Regions from separate parts of the Halobacillus sp. HZG1 genome, predicted to be linked through region 3. Evidence: riboswitches for the same ligand, from Rfam matches in the RefSeq annotation. Region 3 holds a riboswitch; each other region holds the start of a gene.
What was found. A riboswitch is a leader RNA that binds a small molecule or an ion and turns the genes downstream of it on or off. The one in region 3 is predicted to bind cobalamin.
Positions count from the first base shown of each region.

Region 1 (3,260 bases), on a different contig from region 3:
TGTCCTTCTCAATCGATATAATCGTCTGCCGTGATACCTGTAGCTTCTCTGCCAATTTGTCCTGTGATAACCTTTGTTTATTTCTAAACTCTGTTATTCGGTTCTTCATATCACTCCTCCAATTAATTCCAGTTTATAGTAAAGCAACCTTTACGTAAAGGTTACTTTACATTTGAATTTTTCTTGTTTTATTCTCTACCCGCCGGGGAAATAAGGGGATATGAATAAAAGGAGGATCTCACATGGTCGGAATCGCTTCGGAAAACAGTGTACAATGTGACACCGAGTATTCGACGCTGAAAAAAGTCGTAGTCGCCAAACCTTCTTATATGAAAATTACAGATATCATCAATGAGACACAAAAACATTACCAAAACCAGAACATAAACGTCACCACAGCTCTTCAGCAACACAAGCATTTTGTGCAGGTTTTAGAAAATCATCAGGTTGAAGTCATACAACTTCCAAGTCAGCCGGATCTGCATGAACAGGTGTTTACAAGAGACATCGGGTTTACCATTCATCACCGACTGTTTATCAGCTCTATGAGTGAAAAGGTCAGGCAAGAAGAAACAAATGTGCTTCGAAACTGGGCTGGAGAAAATGACATTGAGGTAGAAGAGGGGCTTCCTTCTTCGATTGAAGGCGGTGATATTGTTGTAGACGGGGCCAGCGTATGGGTAGGTGAAACAAAAAGGACATCCGCTAAAGCGATTCGTGAGCTCCAATTTCGTCTCCCTGATCTGCAGGTAATCCCTGTCCCTCTTAGAGGAGACATCCTTCATCTGGATTGCGTTTTTAACATCATTGATGAATCTACGGCTATCCTGTATCCACCAGCCTTTACTAATAAAAGCTTGAAAGTCATCTCTGCAAGATATCATGTCATTGAAGTGACCGAAAGGGAACAGTTCACCATGGGTCCAAACGTTCTTTCCATTGGAGATCGGAAAGTGATCAGTCTCCCTCAAAACGAACGGCTTCATACACAATTAAAGGAAAACGGGTTTGAGGTGATCCCTGTCGATCTCTCAGAAATTATTAAATCCGGAGGTTCGTTCCGATGTTGCACCCTGCCCTTAAAGCGTATATAAAAGCAGCCCGTTCCTTTTAGGACGGGCTGCTTTTTTTGAACCTTAAAGCACGAATAAAAGAATAGATCAGTAACGTCCCTCCTGTGAGACAAAGCGTTCTTACAAAGGAAGGATAAAGATCAATAAACACATAGTTGAGAGAAGATATAAAAGTAAAAGCAGTTAAAAAAACCGTGAAATCCCACCTTTGATCACATGCCGGGTGACGAGTGAACCATACAGCGATCCCAATGGAAAGCGCAAAAATTGCATAAAACAAAAGTAATCGTCCAAGAATTTCTATGACTCTTAACGCCCCTTTCCCATTCTCTCAACTTTAAAAGTACATAAGTGATAAGTAAGTCACCCTCTAAAGAAAAGGGGTCTACGAACTTCATTCGTCCATCTTTTAACCTTACCTGTCATCTAAGGACAGGTCTGTTTTTCCGGTGTTTCCTTCTGGATGGAGCGGTTTCATACAACCGTTTGTCTTCATCGGTCTCAGGTATAATCGGTGGAACAGGTGTCGGTTTCCCTGCGGCATCCACAGCAACCATCGTTAAAAATGATTCTGTGGTCATCACTTTTTGGCCTTGCAGTAAATCATCAGCAAAGACTTTCACATACACTTCCATTGATGTACGGCCCGTGCTCGTCACACATGCTTCCAACGTCAATGCATCCCCTACTTTAGCAGAAGATATGAAATCCACAGAGTCGATAGAAGCGGTGACCACCACACAATTTGAATGCTTCATAGCGGTTAGAGCCGCAATTTCGTCAATGTATGAAAGGACTTTCCCTCCGAAAATGGTGTCCAGATGATTTGTATCTGGTGGCAGCACTAGTCTTGTTTGAGTCATTTTAGAATAATGAGCGGGTATAGGTTCCATGAACAGGTTCCTCCTTTTTAAGATCGATCTCCCGCTTAGGGAGAGAATACAAAGGCATACTTCCTTTAATTCATGGAACGGTAAAAAACACTTGTTTCATCGAAAACACGTAACATCCTCCTATCTCCCGTAGGAACTCATGTCCTTCCTCATGGCAGGTCTCCTGGCTCAGGTTCATCAGCACATAGCCCTTCCCATTTATAAAATAGTGGGTCATCTATGCACCTCCCCATTACAGTGGCGGGACCGCGCTGGCTTTTCACCAAACTTCCCTTTTCAGCTTCTATGACGAAGCCACCATAAGGCGATCAACTTCTCAATGGAAAAGAGAGACTCTCTTCCCATCCACTATCTCCTAAAACAACCACTCATGTCAACACGAACAAAACCATGATTTTTAAGAATGTTTTTCCATATAAGGGGTTGATTACGAACGATAAACTGATATACTATCCATATCATTCGAATATTAGATTTCATATAATCGCGGGGATATGGCCTGCAAGTTTCTACCGGTTTACCGTAAATGAACCGACTATGAAAAGCAGCACATGCCACCGGGACTTTCCTGTCCACGGTTTCATTGTCTTTGTCTACGTCCAGCACGAAAAGACTTGCTTTCCATAGAGGAAACAAGCTTTTCGTGCTTTTTTGTTACATAAATACCTACTCAAGAAAGGTGTGTTGGATATGGATCAGTTAAAAAAGAAAATTTTAGAAGAGGGTAAAGTGCTATCTCCTTCGGTCATTAAAGTTGATGCTTTTTTGAATCATCAAATAGACCCTGTACTCATGAAAGAAATTGGAGAAGAGTTTGCGAGACGTTTCATAGATTTGGGGATTACCAAGGTGCTGACATTAGAATCCTCAGGTATCGCTCCCGCTCAAATGACAGCCCTAAGCCTGGGTGTTCCCGCGATTTTTGCGAGGAAGAGAAAATCATTGACCATGAAAGATCATCTTTTCACATCAAAGGTCCATTCATTTACGAAACAGGAAACGAATGAAATTTCCATATCGAAAGATTTTATGTCGAAGACCGATCGCGTCCTGATCCTCGATGATTTTCTCGCCAATGGGCAGGCTGCAAAAGGCCTCATAGACCTTGTAGAACAATCCGGAGCATCCATTGCCGGTGTAGCGATTGTGATAGAGAAAGGATTTCAAGATGGGGGACGCCTCTTACGCCGCCAAGGAATAAAAGTAGAATCCCTGGCCACCCTTTCATCACTTGAAGACAATACAATCACATTTGAATCTAAGGAGGTATCCTCATGAAAACAACGGCTTTAGC
Region 1 is NZ_JAYLVQ010000076.1:4,368-7,627, forward strand. Features, by position in the region: gene VKA52_RS15105 (helix-turn-helix transcriptional regulator) at 1-109, opposite strand, end outside; gene VKA52_RS15110 (dimethylarginine dimethylaminohydrolase family protein) at 243-1,094, shown strand; gene VKA52_RS15115 (acyl-CoA thioesterase) at 1,496-1,966, opposite strand; cobalamin riboswitch at 2,103-2,283, opposite strand; purine riboswitch at 2,423-2,524, shown strand; gene VKA52_RS15120 (xanthine phosphoribosyltransferase) at 2,657-3,244, shown strand; gene VKA52_RS15125 (nucleobase:cation symporter-2 family protein) at 3,241-3,260, shown strand, end outside.
Region 1: it holds a riboswitch for cobalamin, as region 3 does, so the genes downstream of both, VKA52_RS15115 (acyl-CoA thioesterase) here and VKA52_RS01195 (ribonucleoside-diphosphate reductase subunit alpha) in region 3, are expected to answer to the same signal.

Region 2 (3,260 bases), on a different contig from region 3:
TTTGAAAATGATGAGGACACAAAAACCGTTTTGAATGAGGGGTCAGATGTTAAAAAAGTTGCCGATCTAGGAAATGGCGAGACAGGAGTAATGGTTGTCGGCACCCCTCTTGATAACCGTGACGGAGCTGTTTTTGTCTATCAATCACTGGATACGATTGAAGAAACGTCCGAGCAGACAACGAAAATCATCTTCCTGGGTGCTGGAATTGCCATCGTCCTGACAACCATTTTCGCTTTCTTCCTGTCCACTAGAATCACAGCTCCTTTAATTAAAATGAGAGAAGGGGCATTGGAACTTGCTAAAGGCGAGTTCAACACGAAAATCCCCATACGTACCCATGATGAAATCGGAGAATTGGCGATGGCGTTTAATCGGATGGGACGGGAGTTGAAGTTTCATATCAACGCCTTGAATCAGGAAAAAGAACAGCTTTCAGGCATTTTGAGGTCGATGGCGGATGGCGTTATTACGTTTAACCGTGAAGGGGCTGTGCTCATTTCCAATCCTCCGGCCCAACAATATTTAGAGGCCTACGAGTTTGAAAGGAATGCTGCCTCTGCTTCTGCTGATCAAACGTCCCTTCCAGAACCACTGATGGATCTGTTTAATGATGTCATTACAGATGAGAATGAATCCATGATCGAGATGACACTGCAAGGCAGGTCCTGGGTCATCATCATGACACCTTTGTATGACAAAGAAAAAGTACGGGGAGCTGTCGCTGTCCTTCGGGATATGACAGAGGAAAGAAGACTGAATAAGCTCCGTAAAGACTTTATCGCAAATGTGTCCCATGAACTGCGAACCCCCATATCCATGCTCCAAGGGTATAGTGAAGCCATCGTGGATGATATTGCAGAGTCAAAAGAAGACAAAAATGAACTCGCTCAAATTATCCATGATGAATCTCTCAGGATTGGCCGGCTTGTCAACGAGTTGCTGGATATCGCGCGCATGGAAGCAGGGCATATTCAGTTAAACGAAGAATCCGTTGAAATGGAGCCGTTTTTAAACAGAATCATCAGGAAGTTCAGTGGAATCGCCAATGAAAAATCTGTAGATCTTAACTTGAAGGTAGAGGGAGAGTTCGGGCTTATCGAATTCGACCCTGATCGTATTGAACAAGTATTTACGAATCTGATTGATAATGCGATCCGCCATTCTGATCCAGGCAGTGAGGTCCAGGTGATTCTGGAAAAAGAAGAAAATGAATGGATAGCAAGTGTCAAAGACTCCGGTTACGGAATCGCTGAGGAAGACCTTCCTTTTGTATTTGAGCGTTTTTATAAAGCTGACAAATCAAGAAAACGTGAGAATAAAAATTATAAAAAAGGCACAGGTCTCGGACTAGCCATCGCGAAAAATATTGTAGAAGCTCACGAAGGGACCATCAGCGTTCATAGCAAGTTGAGAGAAGGAACAACCTTCACTTTCAAAATCCCTTTTTCCCATAAGGAAAAATAAAGTTGCTATATTCGAAAAATTGATGTAATCTTGTTTATGGAAACTTCATATGAAGAGGATTCAGGTGTCTGAAAAGACTTGATAGGGAATCTGGTGCGAAACCAGAACTGTCCTCGCAACTGTAAGTGTAGACGAAAGGGAAATTCCACTGTACCTATTGGTATGGGAAGGATCCTGATTAGGATGACGCACGAGTCAGTAGACCTGCCTGATCCAATGTTTCAAAGCTTCGGGGATTGAGCATTTGAGACAACCGATCGGTATGACGTGTAACGTAAATCTTATCCTTTCGTTTGTCTTAAGCTTACCCTTGTAGAAGGGTAAGCTTTTTTTGGTAGGAAAGATTATTGGATTTCTACAGACACGTCACTTGGTTGTCTTTGCTTTTCTCTCCTCCTGGCCGTGAAATAATAAGAAAAAAGGGAGAGATTGTCATGAAAAAGTGGAGCACGTTTTTTACAGCCATGATTCTTGCTGTTGCCGTACTGGCAGGGTGTGGGACACAAGAGGAAAAGGAAACATCAGCGACTCAGGAAGAACAAGTACAGGAAGTCACTGTAGAGGTGCAGGTTTCTAAAAACAATGGCGAAGAAATGATGGCAGAAGATGAAATAACGGTAGAAGAAGGTACCACGCTTATGGAAGTCATGGAAGAGAACTATGAAGTTGAACAATCAGAAGGCTTTATCAACAGCATAGAAGGAATTGCTGGTAACCAAGAGGAAAAAATGGCTTGGATGTACACCATAAATGGAGACGAAGCAATGGTTGGAGCCAATGAGTACGAAGTAGAGGATGGAGACGAAATCGTTTTTGACTATCAATCTTGGGAATGATGAATGATGAACACATATAAGCTTACACTGATTGCCATGCTCGCATCTTTAGCCGTAGCAGGAAGAATGGCATTAGCTCATCTACCGAACATCCAGCCGGTGACTGCGATCATCATTATTGCTGGTTTCTGGCTTGGACCTAGTGCCGGCATTCTCATTGCTCTGCTCACGACTTTTGTATCGAATGTGCTGCTGGGCATGGGCATATGGACAATCTGGCAGGTAATCGCCTGGTCAATCATAGGAATCGTTGCTGGTCTATTAGGGAAGTATTGGTCGAACATGCCATCATGGGGTCTTTCCATCTATGGATTCATCAGTGGGCTTATGTTCGGTGTCATTCTATCATTGACCATGCGGGCAGCGGGACAACCCTTTTGGGCCTATTATTTAGCCGGCCTCCCGATGGATTTCAATCATGCAGTATCTAGTACTGTGTTCATATTGGCTCTTTCTCCAATACTCGGAACACTTTTCCAACGCTACGAAAAAAGAAACGCCATATCAAAAGTATCTTAGCTACCCGAACCAAGGGTAGCTTTTTTGTTACTGCTACCTCTATATTTTGTTAAAGATAATGGCAGGATTGTGGAAGACTCAGTTTCGAGGCTTTCCCGGGTTCGTTGCCCGGGTTGAGCGTCAGGGGTGGCTGGGAAGCTACTCGTCTAGCTCCATCGCCCAGACACTCGCGTCATAAGCAGAACAGCAAAGGAATGAAAAGCACATTCCGTTGCTGTTCTGCTTATGCAAGTCGTGTCTACCAGGGCGATTCCGCATTTGGACACTTTCCTATGGGGGAGTGGCGAGCTTCCTCGGGCTACGCCCTGCGGGATCTCGCCGATCTCCTTTCTCCCACGGGAGTCTCCCAGCTTCCCAACCACCCCATACGATTATTGTTAGAAACGAATCCCTTTGCCCAGTATGAGTGTCTTTCACAAATCCTGAATCAATAGTGAT
Region 2 is NZ_JAYLVQ010000070.1:24,478-27,737, reverse strand. Features, by position in the region: gene VKA52_RS13295 (ATP-binding protein) at 1-1,467, shown strand, start outside; cobalamin riboswitch at 1,513-1,693, shown strand; gene VKA52_RS13290 (DUF4430 domain-containing protein) at 1,902-2,303, shown strand; gene VKA52_RS13285 (ECF transporter S component) at 2,310-2,822, shown strand; gene VKA52_RS13280 (hypothetical protein) at 3,017-3,256, shown strand.
Region 2: it holds a riboswitch for cobalamin, as region 3 does, so the genes downstream of both, VKA52_RS13290 (DUF4430 domain-containing protein) here and VKA52_RS01195 (ribonucleoside-diphosphate reductase subunit alpha) in region 3, are expected to answer to the same signal.

Region 3 (3,260 bases):
CCTGTCTGCCAGTCGGATCCTTCGAATAGAGGATAGCTTCCTTTTTCGGCAGCCAAATCAGCGCTTGCTTCGATGGCATGATAGGCAACAGCTTCATACACTTCCTGTGTATAGTTGAGTGCTTCCTCGGATTCCCAGGCAATCTTCTTCTTGGCAAGAAGGTGGGCCCATCCAAAGGTGCCAAGCCCGACACCGCGGTAAGATTGATTGGTAAGCTGTGCTTGTAGAACCGGGATGGTATTACGGTCGATGACATTATCGAGCATACGAACTTGTATGGCGATCAAGCGCTTCAGTACACCGCTTGTGACGGCACGCCCAAGGTTGATGCTCGACAGGTTACAGACGACAAAATCTCCTGGAGTCTTCACTGAAATGATTTTACCGCCTTCTACGTATTGTTCATCCTGAATGGTCGGCTTCTGGTTCTGAGTGATCTCTGTACAAAGATTGCTGCAATAGACCATACCTGCGTGACCGTTCGGGTTCATACGGTTGACTTCATCCCTGTAAAACATATAGGGCGTGCCTGTTTCAAGCTGACCAATCATGATGCGCTTCATGATTTCAATGGCCGGAACTTTCTCTTTGGAAAGGTTTGGATGGGCGACGCAAGCGGCGTATTTCTCCCTGAAAGATCCATCCCCCTTTTTTTCATCAAAGGAGTCTTCCAGCGAATAGCCCATGATGGCGCGAACTTCATGAGGATCGAACAAGTACCAGTCTTCACGATTTTCAACGGCCTCCATAAAGAGGTCGGGGATGGAAACTCCTGTGAAAAGGTCATGCGTTCGCTGGCGCTCATCCCCGTTATTCAACCGGCTGTCGAGAAAAGGGAAGATATCTTTGTGCCAGACATCTAAATATACAGCGACCGCACCTTGACGCTGACCCAATTGGTCCACGCTGACAGCCGTATTGTTCAGTTGTTTCATCCATGGGAGAATTCCTGATGAGACGCCTTTAAATCCACGGATGTCACTTCCACGGCTTCTGATTTTCCCTAAGTAAACCCCGATGCCCCCGCCGTGCTTACTTAAGTTCGCGATGTCGGTATTGGTGTCATAGATAGACTGTAAGGAATCATCGATGGTATCTATGAAACAGGAGCTCAGCTGTCCGTACCGCTTTCCTGCATTGGCAAGAGTAGGAGTGGCGACTGTCATATACAAATGACTCAGCGCCCAATACGCTTCTTTAACGAGAGGAAGGCGCTTGGATGCTTTTTCTTCTGCCATCAACACCATAGCGATGATCATGAAACGTTCTTGCGGGAGTTCATACACTTCTTTCGCTTTACTTTTCGCAAGGTACCGGTCACTTAACGTCTTCAAACCAATGTATGTGAAGAGATGATCGCGATCAGGTACGATCGTGTCTGCCAATTCTTCTATATCCTTTTTTGTGTAATATGTAAGAAGATTCCTGCTGTAAATGTTCTTTTCGGTCAATGTTTGAATCAGCCCGTAGAAGTCCTTATAAGGTTCGGATGTGGATCGATTGTGAGCGGACTTTTCATACATATCTTCCAGGTAGATGCGACTCGCTACATATGTCCAGTCAGGGCTCGTTTCATCGATCTCCGCCAGACATTCCAGGATGAATGCGTGTTTATCATTTTTGAGTGTGGGGGACTTTTCAATGAGTCGTTGTACATGTAAGTGCGGGAATTCTTCTTCCCATTGTTGAACTCTCTCTTGCCAGCACGTGTTTCTTGTTATGGTTTCCATTCTTTTTCACTCCTTGAAAATGGTTCATTGAAATCAGGACACGGAAAAATAAAAAAATCCGCTCAACGAAAATTGAGCGGATGAAACCATGAAACGAAGAGAAGACAAGAGAGCCTCCGTTCCATCGCTTCATCTTCTCAATCCCCGAAGAAGTTGAAACTGCGACGAACGAAGACAGGTCTCCTGGCTGACACTCGATCTTACTCAGGTCCTTCCCGTGCAAAGCACAGTGGAATGTCCATTTCGCGAGTGATGACAGTTGCGGGGGCAGCTCCGGATTCTAACCGGATTCCCTATTAAGCCTAGTGGCATCTTCTATTCGTAGATACTATATATAGTGTTTTTTAAATTTTTAATTAGCTTATATTGTGTTTCTATCATAACGCTGAAAAAAGGAACATGCAACTCTTTTTTATCGAGCTTCGACAAGAATAGAGCTATCATCTCTTTTATGATCCGCTATAATGGAGGGTAGGAAATATTTTTGAAAGGGATGATGGTGTGGCACAAACATTTAATTGGCATAAAGAAGCGGAGAAGCAATGGAACGATCGTGCAGAAATGTGGAATTCAAAAAGTCGGGAGATGTGGGACGGTGGAAGCAGGTGTACAATCGTTCCTTTTTTGACCAAGCATGTAACTAAGGGGCAAATCGCTGATCTCGGATGCGGCGATGGTTATGGCTCCTATCTCCTTTACAAAGCTGGCTTTGATGTTACGGGTCTTGATTTGTCAGAGGACATGGTGAGACGAGCGAATGAACGAGTGAATGATGAGCGGATTTCATTTGTCCAAGGTGACCTGACAAATCTTCCGTTTGAGGATCACTCTTTTGATGCGGCGATGGCGATCAATTCACTGGAATGGACGGAAGTCCCTTATAAAGGTCTGGAAGAGATGAAGCGGATTTTAAGACCGGGTGGCCGTTTGTGTATCGGTTTACTCGGACCTACAGCGATGCCGCGCATCAATAGTTATCGGAGAGTGTACGGAGAAGAGGTCATTTGCAATACGATGATGCCATGGGAACTTCAAAAAATGGCAGAAGAGACTGGATGGACGCATGTAGAGGGCCAGGGGGTGTACAAACGAGGGGTGGAAGACCATCACATCGCCGATCTGGATGAAGAATTAAAACAAGCCTTAACCTTCATGTGGATCTTTATCTTCGAAAAAAAATAAACAACAGAAAAAGCACCCGTTGAGCGGGTGCTTTTTACTTTTTACATGGGAATAAATGTATGACCTGGTACACCGGTTAAATGCAAAAATGTAAATAAATGTATAACCTGGTCGATCTGTGTTTACTTGCCCTCCTCTGACCAGAGGAACTCTTTGAGGAGTTGGTCGACTTCTTCGAGTTCGTGCAGGCCGGAATGTGTGGCCAGCGGGTTGTAGAGACGCTTTTCTTCATATTGTCCAAAAGGGACGATATCTTCCAATCCACTCACACTTGACGCGTGGACAAGTCCGTCCCAATGCTGAGCTTCAGGGTCCTCGTTATTGATGACACCGGCTACAGCAAACACT
Region 3 is NZ_JAYLVQ010000013.1:11,330-14,589, forward strand. Features, by position in the region: gene VKA52_RS01195 (ribonucleoside-diphosphate reductase subunit alpha) at 1-1,730, opposite strand, end outside; cobalamin riboswitch at 1,888-2,061, opposite strand; gene VKA52_RS01200 (class I SAM-dependent methyltransferase) at 2,232-2,912, shown strand; gene VKA52_RS01205 (alpha/beta fold hydrolase) at 3,035-3,260, opposite strand, start outside.